3 regions of the Pseudomonas sp. P65(2024) genome follow, and region 3 is predicted to be linked to each of the others. Evidence: predicted binding sites of a transcription regulator. Region 3 holds the regulator's gene; each other region holds the start of a gene.
What was found. The regulator FliA, encoded in region 3, starts transcription of late flagellar genes. The targets are predictions, from matches to a motif close to CTAAAGTTTNNNNNNNNNNNGCCGNTAA.
Positions count from the first base shown of each region.

Region 1: a site for FliA is predicted at 2,131-2,158, ahead of motA (flagellar motor stator protein MotA). Genes of this name have one in related genera too.
Region 2: a site for FliA is predicted at 3,813-3,840, ahead of AC25MA_RS16880 (flagellin N-terminal helical domain-containing protein). Genes of this name have one in related genera too.

Region 1 covers NZ_JBLIYX010000002.1:166,446-173,763, reverse strand. Annotated here, with positions in the region: gene AC25MA_RS03550 (rhodanese-like domain-containing protein) at 1-512, opposite strand, end outside; gene AC25MA_RS03545 (HDOD domain-containing protein) at 557-2,092, opposite strand; gene motA (flagellar motor stator protein MotA) at 2,223-3,074, shown strand; gene motB (flagellar motor protein MotB) at 3,078-4,094, shown strand; gene AC25MA_RS03530 (molecular chaperone Tir) at 4,127-4,606, opposite strand; gene rsgA (small ribosomal subunit biogenesis GTPase RsgA) at 4,753-5,784, opposite strand; gene orn (oligoribonuclease) at 5,894-6,436, shown strand; gene AC25MA_RS03515 (trimeric intracellular cation channel family protein) at 6,529-7,140, shown strand.
Region 2 covers NZ_JBLIYX010000012.1:37,044-44,361, forward strand. Annotated here, with positions in the region: gene fliS (flagellar export chaperone FliS) at 1-287, opposite strand, end outside; gene fliD (flagellar filament capping protein FliD) at 416-1,804, opposite strand; gene AC25MA_RS16875 (flagellar protein FlaG) at 1,888-2,238, opposite strand; gene AC25MA_RS16880 (flagellin N-terminal helical domain-containing protein) at 2,314-3,732, opposite strand; gene AC25MA_RS16885 (ketoacyl-ACP synthase III) at 4,045-4,974, opposite strand; gene AC25MA_RS16890 (flagellar hook-associated protein 3) at 5,260-6,822, opposite strand; gene flgK (flagellar hook-associated protein FlgK) at 6,835-7,318, opposite strand, start outside.
Region 3 covers NZ_JBLIYX010000018.1:106,159-113,476, reverse strand. Annotated here, with positions in the region: gene AC25MA_RS21485 (protein-glutamate methylesterase/protein-glutamine glutaminase) at 1-29, opposite strand, end outside; gene AC25MA_RS21480 (chemotaxis protein CheA) at 75-2,291, opposite strand; gene AC25MA_RS21475 (protein phosphatase CheZ) at 2,304-3,092, opposite strand; gene AC25MA_RS21470 (chemotaxis response regulator CheY) at 3,112-3,486, opposite strand; gene fliA (RNA polymerase sigma factor FliA) at 3,590-4,330, opposite strand; gene fleN (flagellar synthesis regulator FleN) at 4,327-5,160, opposite strand; gene flhF (flagellar biosynthesis GTPase FlhF) at 5,275-6,588, opposite strand; gene flhA (flagellar biosynthesis protein FlhA) at 6,600-7,318, opposite strand, start outside.

The DNA of each region.
Region 1 (7,318 bases), on a different contig from region 3:
TCCAGTGGCCCGCGTGCGTCCCAGATGACCAGGTCGGCGGCGCCCAGGCGGCTTTGCAGGTATTCGCGGGTAGCGGTGGGTTCGCCATGCAGGTGCAGGCTCACCGGGCCGCCGGCGACTTCGGGCGTTTCGGTGGACAGCTTGTCCGCCGGCCAAGCCTGGATGCCGCCATTGAGGTAGTGGTATCCCTTGTGGCCGATGACGTCGAGCAGCCAGATGAAGCGCCCGGCCCAGCCGCCGCCCTCGTCGTCGTAGACCACATACACTGCATCGTCGCGGTGGCCGAGTTCACCGAACAGTTTCTCCAGGTCGGCACGGGCCGGCAGCAGGCCGGGTGCCGGGGGCTGGCCCAACTGGGTGCGTTTCGGGTCGACGAAGCGGGCTCCGGGGATGTGCCCGCTGCCATAGCGGTTGGCGCTGGTCAGGTCGACCAGGATCAGCCGCGGCGAATCCAGGCGCGGCAGCAGGTCCTCGGCTTCGATCACCAGGGACAGGCCGGAAAAGTCAGTCATCCACGTTCTCCAGGGTGGAAAGAGGGGCGATTGTAGCGCAAGGGTCAGGCATTGCGGGTGGCAAACACGGCCAGGGCGCGCTCCACGCATTGCGCGGTCTTGCCGAACGCCTGCACGCTGACGTCGGCCAACGGCTTGCCGTCCTGGTCGGCCACCGCCAGCATCAGTACCTGGTCGCCCACCGCCAGCGAGCGCAGCAGCAAGTGCTCGCCGCGGAAGAAAGCGCGCAGCGGTGCCGGCAGCAGGGCACTGAACTGGGCATGGTTGTCGGGTGTCAGGCGTAGTTGCCCGGCTTTTGCCATCAACTTTTGCAACAATTTGTTCTGCACGACGGGCAGCGCCATGGCGGCGGCCTCGCGTGGCAGGCCGGCGGTCTGCTGCACGCGCAGGTAGTCGGTGGTCTTGTCCAGGCTCAGCAGCATGATGCGTTGCATGCCGCAGGCCAGCAGGGCGTCGCGGGCCTGGGTGGCCAGGTGCACGGCATTGCTGAACGGGCTGGGCTGGGCCAACAGTTCCTGGCACAGCGCGCGCCAGCGGCCAAGATCCTCGGTGCTGGGTGGCGGCGGAGTAAGCATGTCCGGGTGCGGTCTGCGCTGGTGCCAGGGCCAGATCAGCGCCTCGGCCGGGTGGAACAGCGCATCACGGGCGTGATGACGGGCACTGGCCGCGGCTTGTTGGTGAACCTGCTGTTGGACATCGTCCAGGGTGGTCTGCAGGTATAGCGCGGTGAGCAGTTGCCAGCGCAGCAGGTGCGGGTTGTCCCAGCCTACCTGGGCGGCCAGGGCGAGGCCGTTGGCCAGCAGCACGGTGTTGGGTGGCTGGTTGAACCAGCGACGCAGCGCTGGCTCGTCGTCCAGGCGCTGCTGCTGGACCAGCGGGTCCTGTTCGCGGGCGATGTTCAGCACCTGAGCCAGTTGCTCGCGCTCGTCCATCAGCAGGCGATAGCCCTGGGTCACCCACTCGGGCAGGCGCCAATGCTCGGCCATGGCCTGGCATAGTTGCATGAGGCGCACGCCGAACAGTTCCCGTTCGACCTCGGCGGCGTCCTCGCTCTTGTGGATGACCCGCAGTTCCCAGTTATCCAGCAATTTGGGGTAGGCCAGGGCCAGCGGCCACAGCGGCGAGAGGAACAGCAGGCTGCCCCAGTGGATTTCCTGCCACAGCCGCGCCAGCCGGCTGGCGAACAGGCCGTTGGCCTGTTGGGTGGCGTGTTGGCTGATCAACAGGAACTGGCGCAGCACCGGCGGGATCTCGTCGGCCGGTATCGACGGCAGCCGCGCCAGCAACTGGCTGGTGCGGGCCAGCCCCAGCCGATTAAGGGCGATTTCCAGGCTTTCGGCAGGCTCCGCCAGGCTGGCGTTGGCCGGGTGGTTGGCCTCGCGCAGCACGCAGAGCACCAACGCGGGGCTGTCCTGCATCAGTTCGGCGATGTCGCGCAGGGAGCGGCGGCTGTCGTTGATGGCCTGTAGAACGCGGTCGTGGCTGTCTTTCGGCACGGGTACTCGAATCCCGTCGAGCAGCTTTACCCAGGCCTCTAGACTCGACGGAACCTGACTTGGCACCTTGGTTTCAATTGGCATATTGACATCAGTCCGAACTGGCTTTTCGCAATGAGTGGCTATAGTCTGGCGCAGTTCTGCCGATAAGTAGAAGAAGAGTTTTCAAGCTTCCGTTCCCTACCCTGACCACGACAGCAAGTGCTTCCAACTTATGGCTAAAATTATCGGCATCATCGTCGTATTCGCGAGCGTGCTCGGCGGCTACGTGCTTTCCCACGGCAAGATCGCGGCACTGATCCAGCCGTTCGAAGTGCTGATCATCGGCGGCGCGGCCTTTGGTGCGTTCCTCCAGGCCAACCCTGGTTACATGACCATGCATGTAATCAAGAAGTCGCTGAAGATGTTCGGCACCCGCTTCACCCACACCTTCTACCTCGAAGTGCTGGGCCTGGTGTACGAGATCCTCAACAAGAGCCGTCGTGAAGGCATGATGGCCATCGAGGGGGACATCGAGGACGCCGCGGCCAGCCCGATCTTTGCCAAGTACCCGGCCGTGCTGGGCGATGAGCGCATGACCGCGTTCATCTGCGACTACCTGCGGATCATGTCCACAGGCAACATGGCGCCCCATGAGCTCGAAGGCCTGTTCGACATGGAGCTGCTGAGCATGAAGGAAGAGCTGGAGCACCCGTCCCACGCGGTGACCGGCATCGCCGACGGCATGCCCGGCTTCGGTATCGTCGCGGCGGTACTGGGTATCGTGGTGACCATGGCCTCGTTGGGCGATGGCGACCAGAAGTCCATCGGCCTGCACGTGGGCGCGGCACTGGTCGGTACCTTCTTCGGTATTCTCGCTGCCTACGGCTTCTTCGGCCCGCTGGCCAACGCCCTGCGCCACGATGCGAAAGAGGAACTGAACGTCTACGAGGCGATCAAGGCCTCGCTGGTGGCCTCGGCCTCCGGCATGCCGCCGTCGCTGGCGGTCGAGTTCGGTCGCAAGGTGCTGTACCCGGCGCACCGCCCGAGCTTCGCCGAGCTGGAACAAGCGGTACGCGGTCGCTAAGCCATGGAGAACAATCAGCCCATCATCGTCAAGCGCGTCAAGCGCTTTGGCGACGGCCATCACGGCGGCGCCTGGAAAATCGCCTTCGCCGACTTCGCCACGGCGATGATGGCGTTCTTCCTGGTGCTCTGGCTGCTGTCGACGGCCACGCCCGAGCAGAAGATCGCCATCGCCGGCTACTTCAAGGATCCGATCGGCTTCTCCGAGAGCGGCACGCCCTACATCATCGACCTGGGCGGTTCGCCGCAACTGGCGCCGGAAAAGACCATCAACCCGGAAGTGAAGTCCGAACCGACGCCCGACACCAGCCTGCAGCTGGACAAGGACAAGGTCGAGACCATGGCCGAGCAGGTCGAGCGCGAGCGCCTCGAGCTCTTGCTGCAGGAGTTGCAGAACAAGGTCGAGGAAAACCCGCAACTGCAGAAGTTCAAGGACCAGATCCTGTTCGAGATCACCCAGGACGGTCTGCGCATCCAGATCATGGATGCCGAGAACCGGCCAATGTTTGACCTGGGGAGTGCACGACTGCAGCCCTATTTCGAAGATATTCTGTTGGCCATGGCCGACACCATCAAGGCGGTCCCGAACAAGATCAGCATCAGTGGCCATACCGATGCCAAGCCGTATTCCGGTACCGGCGATTTCGGTAACTGGGAGCTTTCGGCCAACCGCGCCAACGCGGCGCGTCGTGCATTGGTCGCCGGTGGCTATCCGGACGAGCAGGTGGCCCGTGTGGTCGGTTATGCATCGTCGTCGCTGTTCGATCGTGCCAACCCGTTTAACCCGGTCAACCGCCGTATCGACATCATCGTCCTGACCAAGAAGGCGCAACGCGATATCGAAGGTGAGCAGGGCAAGCCGGACGCAGCGCCACCTGCCGCTGAAGCACCGCCTGCGGGCGCTGCGCCAGGTGCGGACGCGACACCGGGCGATACGCCGATGCAGCCGCGCGAGCTGCGCCAGAAGCTGAACATCTTCGAGGATGGCGTGTTGAAGATGGATGAGGCCAAAGACCAGTAATTGACAGGGGCCGCTTTGCGGCCCCGATGCATTCAGAACCCCCGCCTGATCTTGGCCTTGAGATCGGCATGGAAGAAATCTGCATTGTCCCTGTCCGACACTACGCCGTCCCCGGCCGGTGAAGCCATGGCCCGGCCAAAGGTCTGCTCGTCATGATAGGCGCGCACGAACAGGTCTATATGCGCTCGTTCCCGCATTACTGGCCACTTGCGCAGGCTCTGCGGCAGTTCAGTCGAGTCAGGGTGGTAGAAAGTCACCCGCCGATCCGCCATGGCCGCTGCGCCCAGTAACCAGGCCGTCCACAAGTCTTCGGTATAGGCCTCGCAGAGCACTCCGATCCAGTGAGTGGCATCGGCCATGTGTTGGCAAAAGCTGCCATGCAGGTCGTCGTGGGTCTGTCCTTCACTGTCGAAGGGGACGAGTTGGGTGGGAATGCCTTCTAGTAGCAGGCGCTCGTTCAAGATGAAGGCATCGAGCCGTTCGTTCTGGTGGTAACTGATGAATACCGGCATCTGTGCTGCCCTCCCTGATCAATGCCGACGACAAAGTCATGACCATCAGGGAAAACCGTGGGAGGGACAATAGGAGACCGCGAAACCGGAGCGGTCCTACCTGCTCCGGTAAAATTTCCTACGATGCTGGCGTGCTTGCCGTCACTTCAATAGGTGTCTTCCGGCAAACTGGCGATGATCGAGCGGTAGCTGTTCATTCGCTGTTGCGTGACGCTGCCGTCTTCCAGGGCCTTGAGCAGCGCACAGCCAGGCTCGCGGTCATGCTTGCAGTCGCGGAAGCGGCAGTTGCCGATCAGTTCGCGGAATTCGATGAATCCATCCTCGACATCATCACGGCTGACATGGCCCAGGCCGAATTCGCGGATGCCCGGCGAGTCGATCAGGTCACCGCCATTGGGGAAGTGGTAGAGGCGCGCGGTGGTAGTGGTGTGAGTGCCCTGGCCGGACCATTCCGATAGGTCGCCGACACGGGTGCCTGCATCAGGCAGCAGGCTGTTGACCAGCGAGGACTTGCCCACGCCCGACTGTCCGACGAACACGCTGATATGACCATCGAGCGTCTGCTGCAAGCGCTGCATGCCATCGCCCTGGTGCGCCGAGACTTCCAGCAGCGGGTAGCCCAGGCCGCGGTAGACCTCGAGCATGGCATTGAGAGTCGGGGCGTTCTCGTCGTTGATCAGGTCGGCCTTGTTCAGCAGTAGCAGTGGGTGGATGCCGGCATGCTCGGCGGCGACCAGGTACCGGTCGATCAGGTTGGGGTGCGGTTCGGGCGCAGGGGCGAAGACAATGACGATCAGGTCGACGTTGGCTGCCACCGGCTTGAGCTGGCCATGATTGTTTGGCCGGCACAGCTCGGTGCTGCGCGGCATCTGCGCGACGATCACGCCGATGCCCTGGTTGCCCGCGCGCCAGACCACACGGTCGCCGGTGACCAGCGCCGGCAGATTGGCCCGCAGGTGGCAACGGAAGACCTGGCCGGCGGCCTCGCCGTCCTGGGCCTCGACCTCGACCTGCACACCGAAGTGGGCGATCACCAGGCCCAGTTGTTCCGGCCCTAGATCGCCACCCTCCAGTTCCTGCAGCACGTGCTGCTCGCGTTTGGCGGCGCGGGCGGCGCGCTCGCCCTGGATCTTTTCGATGCGCCAGTTCTGGCGGCGATTGAGCTGGCGTTTGGCCATGAGGGTTCCGTGTCGGCGGGGCAGAAAGAAAACGGCGGGCAGTTTAGCACGGCACGCCCACGAGCCGCCCCGCTAGGCTAATATGACGGGCTATTCGAGGAGCCTTTTCATGCAGAACCCACAGAATCTGATCTGGATTGATCTGGAGATGACCGGCCTGGATCCGGACAACGACGTCATCATCGAGATGGCCACCATCGTCACCGACAGCGAGCTGAACACCCTGGCTGAAGGCCCGGTGATCGCCATTCACCACAGTGATGAGGTGTTGGCGCGCATGGACGAGTGGAACACCCGCACCCACGGCGCCTCGGGCCTGACCCAGCGCGTGCGGGAGAGCAAGGTGAGCATGGCCGAGGCCGAGGCGCAGACCATCGCTTTCCTCGAACAGTGGGTGCCGAAGGGCAAGTCGCCGATCTGTGGCAACAGTATCTGCCAGGACCGTCGTTTCCTGTATCGCCACATGCGCGAGTTGGAAAACTACTTCCACTATCGCAACCTCGATGTGTCCACGCTCAAGGAGCTGGCCGCGCGCTGGGCGCCGGAAGTGCGTGACAGCTTCAAGAAGGGCAGCACCCACCTGGCGCTGGACGATATTCGCGAGTCGATTGGCGAGCTGCGCCACTATCGCGAGCACTTCATCAAGGTCTGACCTTGTCGTGCGCCGACGATCGTCGGCGCGCCCCCTTTTGGTGCCCCGCGCGACTGGGTAGACTGCGCGCCTTTCCCGCACGGACCTGCACCATGTTGCTGATGCTCTACCTCATCGCGATCACCGCCGAAGCCATGACCGGCGCCCTGTCCGCCGGCCGCCGCGGCATGGACTGGTTCGGCGTGGTGCTGATCGCCTGCGTCACCGCGCTCGGTGGTGGCTCGGTGCGTGACGTGCTGCTTGGGCACTACCCGCTGACCTGGGTGAAGCACCCGGAGTACCTGGTGCTGACCAGCTTCGCGGCGCTGCTGACGATTTTCATCGCGCCCTTGATGCGTCACCTGCGGTCGCTGTTCCTGGTGCTCGACGCGCTGGGGTTGGTGGCGTTTACCCTGATCGGCTGCATGACCGCGCTGGAGATGGGGCAGGGGTTCCTGGTTGCTTCGATCAGCGGGGTGATTACCGGGGTGTTTGGCGGCATCCTGCGGGATATCTTCTGCAACGATATTCCGCTGGTGTTTCGGCGTGAGCTCTATGCCAGTGTGTCGTTCGCGGCGGCTTGGTTCTACCTGGGGTGCGTTTACTTCAAGGTACCGGCGGAGCAGGCCATGTTGCTGACATTGTTTGGTGGTTTTCTGGTGCGGTTGTTGGCGATTCGGTTTCATTGGGAGATGCCGAAGTTTCATTACAACGATCAACAGTAAACTAGCGCTGCGCTTTGAGGGGTTCAGTTATCCCTGTGGGAGACGGCTAGCCGCCGAGAGCCTATAACTTAGCTACACTGCCAGTGGTCCAATAGTTGGTTCATGTCTGTTGATCTTGATCTTGATCTTGATCTTGCTTCTAAGCGCGCGATAGTTCAGGCAACGCCAATTGCGACTT
Region 2 (7,318 bases), on a different contig from region 3:
CGATTGGTCATGTAGGCGTAGAGGCTCGACAGCTGCTCGATGTAGGCAGGGTCCGCGCTCTTCTGCGCATCCAGGCCGTCGTTCAGGCCGATGATGATGTCGATGGCCTTGCCCAGCATCAGGCCTTTTTCGGCGATATCGCCGCGGGCCAGCGCACCTTTGGCCTGGGCCATGCGATCGAGCCCACCCTCCATCAGCATCTGCACCAGGCGATGGGGCGTTGCTTCGGAAATCTGGGCATGGGAATTGACCTTCTGGTACTGCCGAAGGGCTCTCATGGGATTCATCTTGCGACCTCGTAGCGGGCAAAAACGACTGGTTTCATAGTCCTTGTATCGGGCCGACGGCGGTAAACTTTACCTGCCGCCGGCGTGAAGCCGGACATCATGCCCGGACTTCACGGGACCTTCACGGATTATTTGTCGTTCTTGGCGTTGTTCAGTGCGTTGAGCGTGCCCAGCACGTTACTCTGCTGCTGACGCAGTTGAGCGACCAGAGTATCCATGTTGTTGTACTTGTCCTGCAGGCTGACGCGCAGGGCTTCCATACGCGTATCCAGGGTATCCTGCTCGGTCTTGAGCTTGGTCAGGCTCTCGCTCAGCGCCTTGGAGCGCTCTGCCAGGGTGCCGGTGGATGCCTTGGCATACGGTTCGGTCGCGGTCTGCAGGCGCGCCAGCAGGCCATTCTTGCCGTTGAAGATGCTGGTCAGGTCGGCGGCGTTGGTGGCCGCGGCCTTGTCCCACTTCTTGTCGTCCAGGCTGAGCGTGCCGCCATCCTGGGATGAGGTGACGCCAAAGGCGGCGAGCGACTTCATCGTGCCGTTGCCGGAAAGCGTGTTCATTTCTTCGCGGATCGATGACATCAGCGCGCGCATGGATGCGTCGCCGGTGAGCGCGGCGGGAGTCACGGTGCCGTCGGCGTTCTTGGTTACCTTGGTCTCGGCGTTAACAGCCTTGATCAGCGCGTTATAGGTATCGATGAAACCTTTCAGGCCCGACTTCAGCGCGGTGGTGCTCGTACTCAGCGAAAGGGTCGTCACCGTAGGTGCGGACGCCCCTGTCGCCGTTGGCGAAAGCCCGACCAGCTTGATGTTCAAACCGCTTACCGCGTCGCTGATGTCGTTACTCTTTGACTCCATGGAAATGCCATCGAGTTTGTATTGGGCATTCTTTGGCGGATCTACAACGGTGTAGCCAGTGTCGAGACCCGAGTTACCCGACAGCGTAATATCGGAACCTACCCCCATCTTGCTGGAGGTAACGACGAGACGCGAACCCGACGCGTCGGTCAGAATGTTGGCACTCAGACCTGCGGTACCGAACTGACTGTTGATCGTCTCGCGCACCTGCTGCAGCGTGGCGCCCGGCGGGATGCTGACGTCGTGGTCCTTGCCATTCTGGGTAATGGTCAGCTTGGTCGCAGTGGTGCCAGGGTTGACCACGGTGCCCGCGCCGCCGGCATAAACCTTGGTGGACACCTTGGAAGCCGATGCCAGCTGGGTCACAACCAGGTTGAACGAACCAGTGGCCGCGCCTGCGCCCGCCGTGATGGTCGCAACCTTCTCATCCGACGACTTCAACGCCAGACCACCGAAGCTGTTGTCGTTGGTCATGCTGGTCAACGCACCACGGAAGGCATCCAGGGCCGCCTGGATCTTGCCGATAGAGGACAACGTGGTGGTTGCCTTCAGTGTCTGGGTGTTGATCTGTGCCTGTTTCGGCGCCTTCTGCGCGTCCACCAGGGACTTCACAATCGCCTGGGTATCGATGCCCGAACCGATACCGCTGACTGTTGAACCTGCCATCATTGCTCTCCTTGTTCGGTAGCTGCCGGGTCCTTGACGACTACACGCCGCAAATGACCGACAGCAACAAAAATCATGCCAGCTTACGCCTTGCCATCAAACAGCAGGCTGCCAGCTTCGCTGAGGCTTTGTGCCAGCTTCAGCGCCGTTTCCGACGGGAGTTGGCGGATCACATCACCGGATTCGGTGGCGATCACCTTGACCACGACCCGGCCGGTGGAATCATCGATTGAAAAATCCAGCTTGCGCTGGCTCGACTGGACGAAATCGCGGATCTCGCCAACCGCCTTCTCCAGGTCCTCGCGGGTGTGCGGCTTGTCATCGACGGCCGCGGCTTCCGGCACCTTGGCAGGCACCAGTGGGTCCTTGGCAGTCGTCACTGCCTGAGGCAGCACCGGAGGATACACCTGGTTCAGCTTGACACTCATGTCCATGCTTCGAACTCCTCATGTCAAAAAAGCGAAAGGGCACGTAAACGCGCCCTTCCACCTCTTACTCAGGCGCCTGAATTACTGGAGCAGTTTCAGGACCGAGGATGGCAGCTGGTTGGCCTGCGACAGGATCGCGGTGGAAGCCTGCTGCAGGGTCTGCTGCTTGGTCAGCTCTGCAGTTTCCGAAGCGAAGTCCACGTCCTGCACGGTGGAGCGGGCAGCGGTGGAGTTCTTCTGGATGTTCTGCAGGTTGTCGACGGTGGTGGTCAGACGGTTCTGGGTAGCACCCAGGCCCGAACGGACGCTGTCGATCGAACCAATGGCCTTGTCGATGACGGCCAGGGCGTTCTGAGCCTTGGTGGCGTCGGTGACGTCGGTGTTGGCGATGGTGGTCTTGACCGACGAAGCGTCGGTACCGGCGTTGAACAGGCCGGTAACACCAGCGCCGCTCAGAGCGTAGCCCTTGGCCGAGTCCAGGTTCACAGCGCCAGTGGCGATCAGGCCGTCAGCCAGAGCGACGCCAGCACCGTAGGTGCCCGAGCCGTCCTTGGTTGCAACAGTGATGGTACCGGCAGCGGTGGAGTTGGCGAACGAGATGTTCTCACCGGTGTCGGACTTGACCGACAGGGTGCCTTTGGCTTCGTCGTAGTTGACGCTGATGCCCAGTTTGGCAGCGTTCGACTTCAGCTGGTCAGCCAGGTTGGCGGTGTCTTTGACGCCGACGAACTTGGTGGTCTGGCCGCCAACGGTCATGTCGAAGGTAGCAGGAGCGGTAGCAGCACCGGCGCCGACAACGAACTGAGCTTCGGTGCTGGCGGTAGCGCTCAGGCCACCAATGGCACCGTTCAGCTGGCTGGCGATGGTCTTGGCGGAAGCGCCAGCAGCGATGGTGACCGCAGCGGTCTGGCCGTTACCGGTTACGTTGATCAGGCCACCGGCAACACCGGTGTTGCTTGGAGCAACGCCCAGGCTCTTGACCTGCTGGGAACCGATGTTGCTGGCAGCAACGTTTTCCAGGGTCAGGTTGATGGTTTCGTTGGCGTTGGCGCCGACCTGGATGGCCTTGGTGCCGTAGGAACCGTCCAGCAGCTTCTGGCCACCAAAGGTGGTGGTGGTGGAGATACGGTTCAGTTCGGCAGTCAGAGCTTGGTATTCGTCGTTGTTCGACTTACGGTCGTCGGCGCTCAGGGAGCCAGTGGCCGAGGACAGTGCCAGGGTACGCATTTTCTGCAGGATGTCGGTCGAAGCCTGCATTGCGCCTTCGGCGGTCTGGGCGATCGAGATACCGTCGTTGGCGTTCTTGACTGCCTGGCCCAGGCCGTTGATCTGGCTGGTCAGACGGTTGGCGATCTGCAGGCCGGCAGCGTCGTCTTTGGCGCTGTTGATGCGCAGGCCGGAAGACAGGCGCTGCATCGAAGTGGTCTGGGCGGTGCTGGCCTTGTTCAGGTTAACCTGAGTAGTAACCGAAGCAATGTTGGTGTTTACAGTTAAAGCCATGACGAAATCCTCGTTGGATGGGTACTGCGGCTTCCGGCCCTGGCATCCGCCGGGTATGGCCTAGAGAACCTTCGTAATGGTTATCGTCGTCTGCGTGGGTTGCTTGAGGGCATTTTCGAAAAAAAAATGCCATCACCCCGCCACCCCCATGAAATCAGGGGGTTATTGATTTGGCAGTTGCCGATCAGGGGCTGCTTTGCAGCCCATCGCGGGGCAAGCACGCTCCTACAGGGACCCTGTGGAACCCATTTCCCAGGCATAAAAAACGCCTGGCGGGACACGCCAGGCGTTTTTCTCTGAGATCGTCGAGACTCAGGCGCGATAGAGAATCGCCGAGCCCCACGACAGGCCCACGCCAAAGCCGCTGATGGCCACGCGCTTCCAGCTGCTGTCGAACATGTGTTTCTGCAGCAGCAGCGGCACGCTGGAGGACACGGTATTGCCGGTCTCGAGCATGTCCTTGACGAACTTCTCCGGATGCTGCTCTTCGAAGCGTCGTGCCACGGCATCAACGATCGCCGCGCTGCCCTGGTGGATGCAGAACGCATCGATGTCCGAAGACTGCAAACCGCTGGCCGCCAGCAGCTCATGCAGGTGCGCCGGCACCTTGACCAGGGCGAAGTTGAACACCTGGCGACCGTTCATGAAGAAGGTGCCATCGCTGACTTTGAGGTGCTCGGCACCCGAGCCATCGGTGCCGAAACGCGCCTCGCCCAGCTGCCAGACAGCGTTCTCGCCCATCCAGGTGGCCGTGGCGGCGTCACCGAACAGCATGGTGGTGTTGCGGTCTTCCGGATCGACGATCTTCGAATACGGGTCGGCAGTAATCAGCAGGCCGTTTTTCAACCCCGCCGCCTGCATGAAGCCCTTGATGGCGTACAGGCCATAGACATAACCCGAGCAGCCCAGCGACACGTCGAAGGCCGCCACGCGGGTCGACAGGCCCAGCTTGTTCTGGACGATCGCCGCGGTGTGCGGCAGGCCTTCTTCGTCACCGTTCTGGGTGACCACGATCAGTACATCGATCGACTGCGGATCGAGCTCGGGGTTGTTGGCGAACAGCGCCCGGGCAGCCTCCACGCACAGGTCGGACGTTTCCTGCTCCTCGGCCTTGCGCGGCAGGAAGGAGGCGCCGATCTTGCCGAACATGAACTCTTCGTCCTTGCCGAACTTCGCACCCTGGACGTAGTTGTCCAGGCCAGCGGTGGGCACGTAACTCGCGATGCTTTTGATGCCAATCATTCTGGCTTCCCAATGAAAACAGCCAAAGACCGCCACTCGATGAATTGAGGGCGCCGACTACCGGGTCGAGGGCAATGCGCCCCGGACAGGCCGACACCAGGCTTGCCCTTTGCGCACCGGTAACAAAATGCTGCAGCAACTGCCGCATAGAATACAGGGAAGATGCACGATTTGACTCATTAGTCACAGACAATTATCGCCAACCCCCTGCCACCACCGCGCGCCAGACACGAAAAAGCCCCGGCAGCATGGCGCTGGCCGGGGCTTTCCTGACGCGGATCGCGATCAGAGCTTGTTGAACAGGCTCAGTTGCGAAATACGCGAGAAGGCCAGCTGGGAAGCTTCGAGCATGGCCTGCTGCAGGGTCAGCATGATCGAGGCGTCGGCCATGTCGGTGTTGCCGATGGCATCCTGGGTGACCTTGTTGGCCGTGCTCAGGCTGGTGTTTTCCTGGCGCTGGATATCGAGCGAGTTGCCCCGAGCACCGATCGAACCACGGGTGATATCCACCTGCTCGCGGGCACTGGCCAGGTTGGCCACAGCCGAGGCTACGGCGTTCTTGATGGCGGTATTGTCGCCCGAGGTGCCTGGCGGCGCATCCAACGCCGCACGCAGCTGGCTGATGGTCTCCAGCACGCTCTGGTTCTGGTGGTTGTTGGCATTGACCGCGAACTGGTCACCCGTCTGCGGCGTACCGGATACCTGGTAGGTCACCCCCGCCACCGTCAGCGACGGCGCGGTGAAGGTACCGCTGGCAACGGGTTTGCTGTCCGCAGTCAAAGGCTGGGCATAGAACTCGTAGGTGTTGGCACCGGTGAACTTGATCACCGCCCCATCACTCGGGAAGGTACTGCTGTAGGCGGCCGGGTCGGTCACGGCGCCGCTGGTGACCTGCGCACTGGACGGGTTGCCGGCACCACGCACGGTCGTGAGCGTATCGGGGCGGGCCTGCACGCTGAACTCGCGGCCAGCGAAGACGGCATTGGCATCATCGCCTTCTTTCAGCGAGGCGGTGATCTCGAACTCGACGCCGCGCAGCGCGATACGATTGCCACCCTCGGCCTTACTGTCGAAGGTGCCATTGGTGGGCGTCTCGGCAGTGATGTCGTTACCCAGAGCATCGGTCACCGTGTACTGGGTGGCGCTGGTGAAGGTGATCTTGTACGGCTGGCCAGCGGTGAAGCTGCTGTTGTAGGTGTTGTTCGAGGTCAGCAGGCCCGGCGAGAGCGCGACCTTGCCGTCATCGACCGGCGGCGTCACCAGGGCGGACTGGGTACGGCTCTTGTTCTTGGCCGAATCGAAGATGCTGAAGCCGGTGTCGTTGGTCGCCAGGCTCAGGGTGTCGGACACCTGCAGGCTCAGCTGGGTCTGGTCGCCTTGGTAGCTGTAGGTGCCATCGGCATTGCGCACATAGGGTGGCGACGAGGTCTTGGTGCCACCGAACATGTAGTCGCCGTTGGCATCGCGCGAATTGAGCAGGCCGAAGATGTTGGCCTCGATCTCCTTGAGCTCGCTGCTGATGGAGACGCGATCAGCATCGGTCACGCCAGCGCCACCGGCACGCAGGGCCAGCTCGCTGGCGCGCTGCATGGCATCGTTGATGGTGCTCAGCACGCTCTCTTCCTGCAGCAGCGAGTTGTTCACCGTGGTCATGTTGCCGTCGTATTGCTTGAGCAGCGCTTGCTGCTGTTGCAGCAGGAGCAGGCGCGCGGCGCCGACCGGATCGTCGGCGGCAGTCTGGATGCGCACGCCGCTGTCGATCTGCGTCTTGCTCTTCATCAGGTCAGCGAAGTTCTTGGTGTAGCTACTGGCGCTCGACTCATAGAACTGAGCGGTGGAAATACGCACGATGGCTACTCCTTACAATGCGTTGATCAGGATGCTGAAGGTTTCCTGCGCCGCCTTGATGATCTGCGACGACGCGGTGTAGTAGTGCTGGAACTTGATCAGGTTGGCTGCCTCATCGTCCAGGTTGACACCGGAAACCCCGTTGCGGCTTTCCTTGGCCGCATCGAGCACGGCCTTGGTCGCAACGGTATCGATTTTGGCCTGGTTGGCCTTGGCCCCGACCCGCTCGACCAGCGAGGCGTAGGCCGAAGTGAAGCTGGAGCCGCCGCCGGAGGTCACGCCGACGGTGGATTTGGTCTGCAGCCCCAGCAGCGCCTGGGCGTTGCGGTTATCGGACTTGCCGTCGGCATTGAAGCCAAAGGTAAAGCTGTCGTTGGTCGCCGGGCTGCCGCCGACGGTGGTCTCGACGCTGAAGGTCCGCGGGTTGCCGCTACCATCGAGGATCGGCGCACCGCTGGCATCGCGCATCGGCACATTGATGGTCAGCTTGTTATCC
Region 3 (7,318 bases):
TCATCCACCACCAGGACCTTGACTGCCATAAACACTCCATTAGGCGGCGCACCCGCCAGGGCGCGCCACCGAAATCAAATACGCCGGGCGGCGTAACGCTTGAGCATGCTCGGAACGTCGAGGATCAGGGCGATCCGGCCGTCACCGGTGATGGTCGCGCCGGACATGCCCGGGGTGCCCTGCAGCATCTTGCCCAGCGGCTTGATCACCACCTCTTCCTGGCCAACCAACTGGTCGACCACGAAGCCGATGCGCTGGGTACCGACCGACAGGATCACCACATGACCTTCGTGCTGCTCTTCATGCTCGTGGTCCTGGACCAGCCAGCGCTTGAGGTAGAACAGCGGCAGCGCCTTGTCGCGCACGATCACCACTTCCTGGCCGTCGACCACGTTGGTGCGCGACAGGTCGAGGTGGAAGATCTCGTTGACGTTGACCAGCGGGAAGGCGAACGCCTGGTTGCCGAGCATTACCATCAGGGTCGGCATGATCGCCAGGGTCAGCGGCACCTTGATGACGATCTTCGAGCCCTGGCCTTTGGCCGAGAAGATGTTGATCGAGCCGTTGAGCTGGGAAATCTTGGTCTTCACCACGTCCATGCCGACGCCGCGGCCGGACACGTCGGAGATCTCGGTCTTGGTCGAGAAGCCCGGGGCGAAGATCAGGTTGTAGCAGTCCGACTCGCTCAGGCGATCGGCCGCGTCCTTGTCCATCAGGCCCTTTTCCACGGCCTTGGCGCGCAGGATGCTCGGGTCCATGCCCTTGCCGTCGTCGGAGATCGACAGCAGGATGTGGTCACCCTCCTGCTCGGCGGACAGCACCACCCGGCCCATGCGCGACTTGCCGGAGGCCTCGCGCTCGTCAGGCATCTCGACGCCGTGGTCAACGGCGTTGCGCACCAAGTGCACCAACGGGTCGGCCAGGGCTTCCACCAGGTTCTTGTCGAGGTCGGTCTCTTCACCGACCAGCTCCAGGTTGATCTCTTTCTTGAGCTGGCGGGCCAGGTCGCGAACCAGGCGCGGGAAGCGGCCGAAGACTTTCTTGATCGGCTGCATGCGGGTCTTCATGACCGCGGTCTGCAGGTCGGCGGTGACCACGTCGAGATTGGACACGGCCTTGGACATGGCCTCGTCGCCGCTGTTGAGCCCCAGGCGCACCAGGCGGTTACGCACCAGCACCAGTTCGCCGACCATGTTCATGATCTCGTCCAGACGCGCGGTATCGACCCGCACGGTGGTTTCCGCTTCGCTGGCGCCATGCTTCTCGGCGGCCGGCGCAGGAGCGCGAGCCGGGGCGGCAGGCTTGGCGGCCGCAGCCGGTGCCGCGGCGGGCGCAGGAGCCGGCTTGGCAACGGGCTTGACCTCGGCCTTGGCCGCGACAGGCGCGGCGACGGCGGCAGGCGCCTCGGCGGTGACCGCGTCACTGGAGAACTTGCCCTTGCCGTGCAACTGGTCGAGCAGGGCCTCGAATTCGTGTTCGCTGATGCTCTCGTCGCCCGCGGCGGGTGCCGCGCTGGCCGCTGGCGCGGCGGCGCCTGGCAGTGCGTCGACGGCAAAAGTACCTTTGCCGTGCAACTGGTCGAGCAGCGACTCGAACTCATCGTCGGTGATCTCGTCGCTGGCCGGAGTGGCTGGCGCAGGCGCGCTGACGGCGGCATCGGCCGAGAACTGGCCCTTGCCGTGCAGCTGGTCGAGCAGCGACTCGAACTCGGCATCGGTGATCTCGTCACCGCCGCCGCTGATTTCTTCACCCTGCAGTTGCTCATGAACCTGAGCTTCAGCCTTGACCGCATCGAGCGAGTCGAGCAGTTGCTCGAACTCGGTATCGGTGATGTCGGGCTCGGCAGCCGGGGCTTCGACCACGGGCGCCGCCTCGACCACCGGGGCCGGGGCTTCGGCGCCACCGGGCTCGGCCAAGCGCGACAGCGCCGCCAGCAGCTCCGGCGTGGCCGGCGTGACATCGGTACGTTCGCGCACCTGGCCGAACATGCTGTTGACCGTGTCGAGGGCCTCGAGCACCACGTCCATCAGTTCCGCGTCAACCCGGCGCTCACCTTTGCGCAGGATGTCGAACACGTTCTCGGCAATGTGGCAGCACTCCACCAACTCATTGAGCTGAAGGAAGCCGGCGCCCCCTTTTACAGTGTGGAAACCGCGGAAAATCGCATTGAGCAGGTCCGCGTCATCGGGCCGGCTTTCCAGCTCGACCAATTGCTCGGACAGTTGCTCGAGGATTTCGCCGGCTTCTACCAGGAAATCCTGGAGGATTTCTTCATCGGCGCCGAAGCTCATTAAACGTGCTCCTTAAAAACCCAGGCTGGACAACAGATCGTCGACATCGTCCTGGCTGGACACGACGTCTTCACGCTTATCGGCATGAATCTGCGGACCTTCACCCCGAGTCGGATGTTTTTCTTGATCTTTTTCAGCGCGCAGCTGCTGGTGGTCATGTTCGATCCCGGCAAAGCGGTCGACCTGGCTTGCCATCAGCACGAGCTTGAGCAGATTGCTTTCGACTTCGGTGACCAGCGCGGTCACCCGTTTGATCACCTGGCCGGTGAGATCCTGATAATCCTGGGCCAGGACGATATCGTTGAGATGGCCGGCGACCTTCTGATTACCTTCGGCGCTGTGCGTCAGAAAACTGTCCACACGCTTGACCAACTCACGGAATTCCGGCGCTGCCACCTCACGGCGCATGAACCGCTGCCAATCGGCGGACAGGCTCTGGGCCTCGGCGGCGAGGTCGTTGAGCACCGGGGTGCAGGCCTCTGCCAGGTCCATGGTGCGGTTGGCCGCACCTTCGGTGAGGCGAACCACGTAGGAGAGGCGTTCAGTGGCGTCGGTAATCTGCGACACTTCCTCGGCCTGCGGCATGGACGGGTCGATCTGGAAGTTGACGATTGCACTGTGCAGTTCGCGAGTAAGCTTGCCAACTTCCTGATACAGCCCGCGATCGCGGGTCTGGTTCAGTTGGTGGATCAGCTGTACCGCATCACCGAACCGGCCGCGCTCGAGGCTCTCGACCAGTTCCTGGGCATGCTTCTTAAGGGTTGATTCGAACTCACCCAAAGAGTTGTTGGTTGACTCCATTGCGCCCCCCAGACGTGACTCAGCCGTTGACGCGTTCGAAGATCTTTTCGATCTTTTCTTTCAGCGCCACGGCGGTGAAAGGCTTGACCACGTAGCCGTTGACGCCGGCCTGGGCAGCTTCGATGATCTGCTCGCGCTTGGCTTCTGCGGTGACCATCAGTACCGGCAGGTGCTTGAGGCGCTCGTCCGCGCGAACAGCACGCAGCAGGTCGATACCGGTCATGCCCGGCATGTTCCAGTCGGTTACCAGGAAGTCGAAGTGTTCGCTGGTGAGCATCGGCAGTGCCGTGTTGCCGTCATCAGCCTCCTTGACGTTGGTGAAACCCAGGTCACGCAACAGGTTCTTGATGATCCGCCGCATCGTCGAAAAGTCGTCAACGATGAGGATTTTCATGTCTTTGTTCAATTAGACCTCCAAGCAGTCTTAAACGCGCTCGGCGCCGAGCGCGCACTCAATCAATTCGGCACCACAAAAAAACGACTGCATCAAACCTGGTTCAACGCGCCCGCCATTCCCCCAGGCGGCTGCGCAGACGCGCCGCGCACTGGCTGTGCAACTGGCTGACACGCGATTCGCTGACCCCCAGGACCTCACCGATTTCCTTGAGGTTCAGCTCTTCGTCGTAGTACAGCGCCAGGACCAGGCGCTCGCGCTCCGGCAGGTTGGCAATCGCATCGGCCAGGGCGGCCTGGAAGCGCTCGTCCTCCAGGTCCCGCGATGGCTCCAGCTGGCCGCTGGCTCCGTCCTCGTGCAGCCCCTCGTGTTCGCCGTCCTGCAGCAGGTCGTCGAAACTGAACAGGCGACTGCCCAAGGTGTCGTTCAGAATCCCGTAGTAATCATCGAGACTCAATTGGAGTTCGGCAGCAACCTCGTGATCTTTAGCGTCGCGCCCTGTCTTTGCTTCAACACAGCGGATCGCGTCGCTGACCATACGCGTGTTGCGGTGCACCGAGCGCGGTGCCCAGTCGCCCTTGCGCACTTCGTCGAGCATGGCGCCGCGGATGCGGATGCCGGCGTAGGTTTCGAAGCTGGCGCCCTTGCTGGCGTCATACTTGTTGGCCACTTCCAGCAGGCCGATCATCCCAGCCTGGATCAGGTCCTCGACCTGGACGTTGGCCGGCAAACGCGCCAGCAGGTGGTAGGCGATGCGCTTGACCAGCGGCGCGTAGCGCTCGATCAGCTCGTACTGAGCGTCCTTGGCGGCCTTGCTGTACATCTTGAAACCGCTCGCGTTCATAGCACCGGCCCTGCACTGGTGGGCTGCACCAGGCGCTCGACGAAGAATTCCAGGTGTCCGCGCGGGTTGGCAGGCAGCGGCCAGCTGTCGACCTTCTGCGCAATGGCCTTGAAAGCCAGCGCGCACTTGGACCGCGGGAAGGCCTCGTATACAGCCCGCTGCTTCTGCACGGCCTTGCGCACACATTCGTCGTACGGCACGGCACCGACGTATTGTAGGGCGACGTCAAGGAAACGATCCGTGACCTTGGTCAACTTGGCGAACAGGTTGCGCCCTTCCTGCGGGCTCTGGGCCATGTTGGCCAGCACGCGGAAGCGATTCATCCCGTAGTCGCGGTTGAGCAGCTTGATCAGGGCGTAGGCGTCGGTGATCGAGGTAGGCTCGTCGCACACCACCAGCAGCACCTCCTGGGCGGCGCGGACGAAGCTGACTACCGAGTCACCAATACCCGCAGCGGTGTCGATCACCAGCACGTCGAGGTTGTCGCCGATCTCGCTGAAGGCCTGGATCAGGCCGGCATGTTGGGCTGGCGCCAGGTGCACCATGCTCTGGGTGCCGGAAGCCGCCGGGACGATGCGCACACCGCCAGGCCCCTGCAGCAGCACATCGCGCAGCTCGCAGCGACCCTCGATGACATCGGCCAGGGTACGCTTGGGCGTGAGCCCCAGCAGAACGTCGACATTGGCCAGGCCCAGGTCGGCGTCCAGCAACATGACCCGGCGGCCGAGCTCGGCTAACGCCAGAGACAGGTTCACTGAAACGTTAGTCTTGCCGACGCCACCTTTGCCACCGGTCACGGCGATCACCTGTACGGGATGCATGCTACCCATGTCTGTTCTTTACCTTGTCTCGCTTGGACCCAGGCCACATGAGGGGCTGAACGTTCAAGGCCACGGTACGGCCGGGCAACCCCATGATGTAGGTACTTTGCACAGTATTCACCCTCAACCCGCACGCTTGCCAGGGTTGTGGTAGAGATCAGCGAACATGTCGGCCATGGCCTCGTCGCTGGGCTCGTCCTGCAACTGCACACTGACCGCGCGACTCACCAGCTGGTGCTTGCGCGGCAGTTGCAGGTCGTCAGGAATGCGCGGCCCATCGGTCAGATAGGCCACCGGTAGTTCATGACTGATGGCTAGGCTCAGCACTTCGCCGAGGCATGCCGTTTCATCGAGTTTGGTCAGGATGCAACCGGCCAGGCCGCAGCGTTTGTAGCTGTGGTAGGCGGCGGTGAGCACCTGCTTCTGGCTGGTGGTCGCCAGCACCAGGTAATTCTTGGCGGCGATACCGCGCCCGGCCAGGGTCTCGAGCTGCATGCGCAGCGCCGGGTCGCTGGCCTGCAGGCCGGCGGTGTCGATCAGCACCACGCGCTTGCGCAGCAGCGGCTCCAGCGCCTGGGCCAGCGACTCGCCCGGATCGACATAAGTGACCGGCACATTGAGGATACGCCCGAGGGTCTTGAGCTGCTCCTGGGCACCGATGCGGAAGCTGTCCATGCTCACCAGCGCCAGGTTGTTCGCGCCGTACTTGAGTACATAGCGCGCGGCCAGCTTGGCCAGGGTGGTGGTCTTGCCCATGCCGGCCGGGCCGACCATGGCGATGACACCGCCCTCCTCGATCGGTTCGATCTCAGGTATGTCGATCATCCGCGCCAGGTGCGCCAGGACCATGCGCCAGGCATGACGCGGCTCTTCGATCTCGGCAGTGAGGTCGAGCAGCTCGCGCGCCAAGCCGCCTGACAGACCCAGGCGCTGCAGGCGGCGCCAGAGGTTGGCCTGCTGTGGCTTGCTGCCCTGCAACTGACTCCAGGCGAGCGAACCGAGCTGGACTTCCAGCAGCTCGCGCAGACCGGTCAGTTCGAAGCGCATGGCGTCGAACAGGCGCGGATCAACCGGGGCCGGCGCTGCGGCGGCGATCGGTGCAGGCTCATCCACATGCGCTTCGATCAACGGCTCGGACGCGGTCAGCGACTGGCCGGCGAACAGCTGACGGTTGCCGCCCTCGACGGCATCGCCGCGCCCGGTCAGTTCGGCCTGGGCGGTGACGATGCGCGACTGGGTCTTGCGTAGCTCGTCCTCGAGCTCCGCATTGGGCACGCGTGGGGCCAGGGCGGACAGTTTGTAGTCCAGCGCAGCCGTCAGTTCGACACCGCCAGCGATGCGCCGGTTGCCGATGATGGCGGCGTCGGAGCCGAGCTCATCCCGGACCAGCTTCATGGCCTGACGCATATCGGCGGCGAAAAAACGCTTAACTTGCATAACCCACTACCTCAGCCGTTCGGGCCCACGGTGGCAACGATGGTGACTTGCTTGTTGTCAGGTATTTCCTGATACGCCAAAACATGCAAATTCGGTACTGCCAGGCGACCGAAGCGCGACAGCATGGCGCGGATCGGGCCGGCAACCAGGAGGATAGCCGGCTGACCCTGCATTTCCTGACGCTGGGCCGCCTCGATCAACGAGCGCTGAAGCTTTTCGGCCATGCTCGGCTCAAGAAGAACACCATCTTCCTGACCCTGCCCGGCCCTTTGCAGACTATTGAGCAAGATCTGTTCCAACCTTGGCTCCAAAGTGATCACAGGCAGCTCGGACTCAACGCCAACAATGCTTTGCACGATGGCGCGGGACAATCCGACCCGCACCAACGCAACCAGCGCGGCGGTATCTTGACTCTTTGTCGGATTGTTGGCGATGGCTTCGGCAATGCTGCGGATGTCACGCACCGGCACCTGTTCGGCGAGCAACGCCTGCAAGACCTTGAGCAGGCCCGACAAGGAAATGACACCCGGCACCACCTCCTCGGCCAGTTTCGGCGAGACCTTGGCCAGCACCTGCAGCAGCTGCACCACCTCCTCGTGCCCGATCAGCTCGTGGCAGTGCTTCTGCAGGATCTGGTTGAGGTGGGTGGCGACCACGGTGCTGGCGTCGACCACGGTATAGCCCAGCGACTGCGCCTGGGCGCGCTGGCCGACATCGATCCACACCGCCT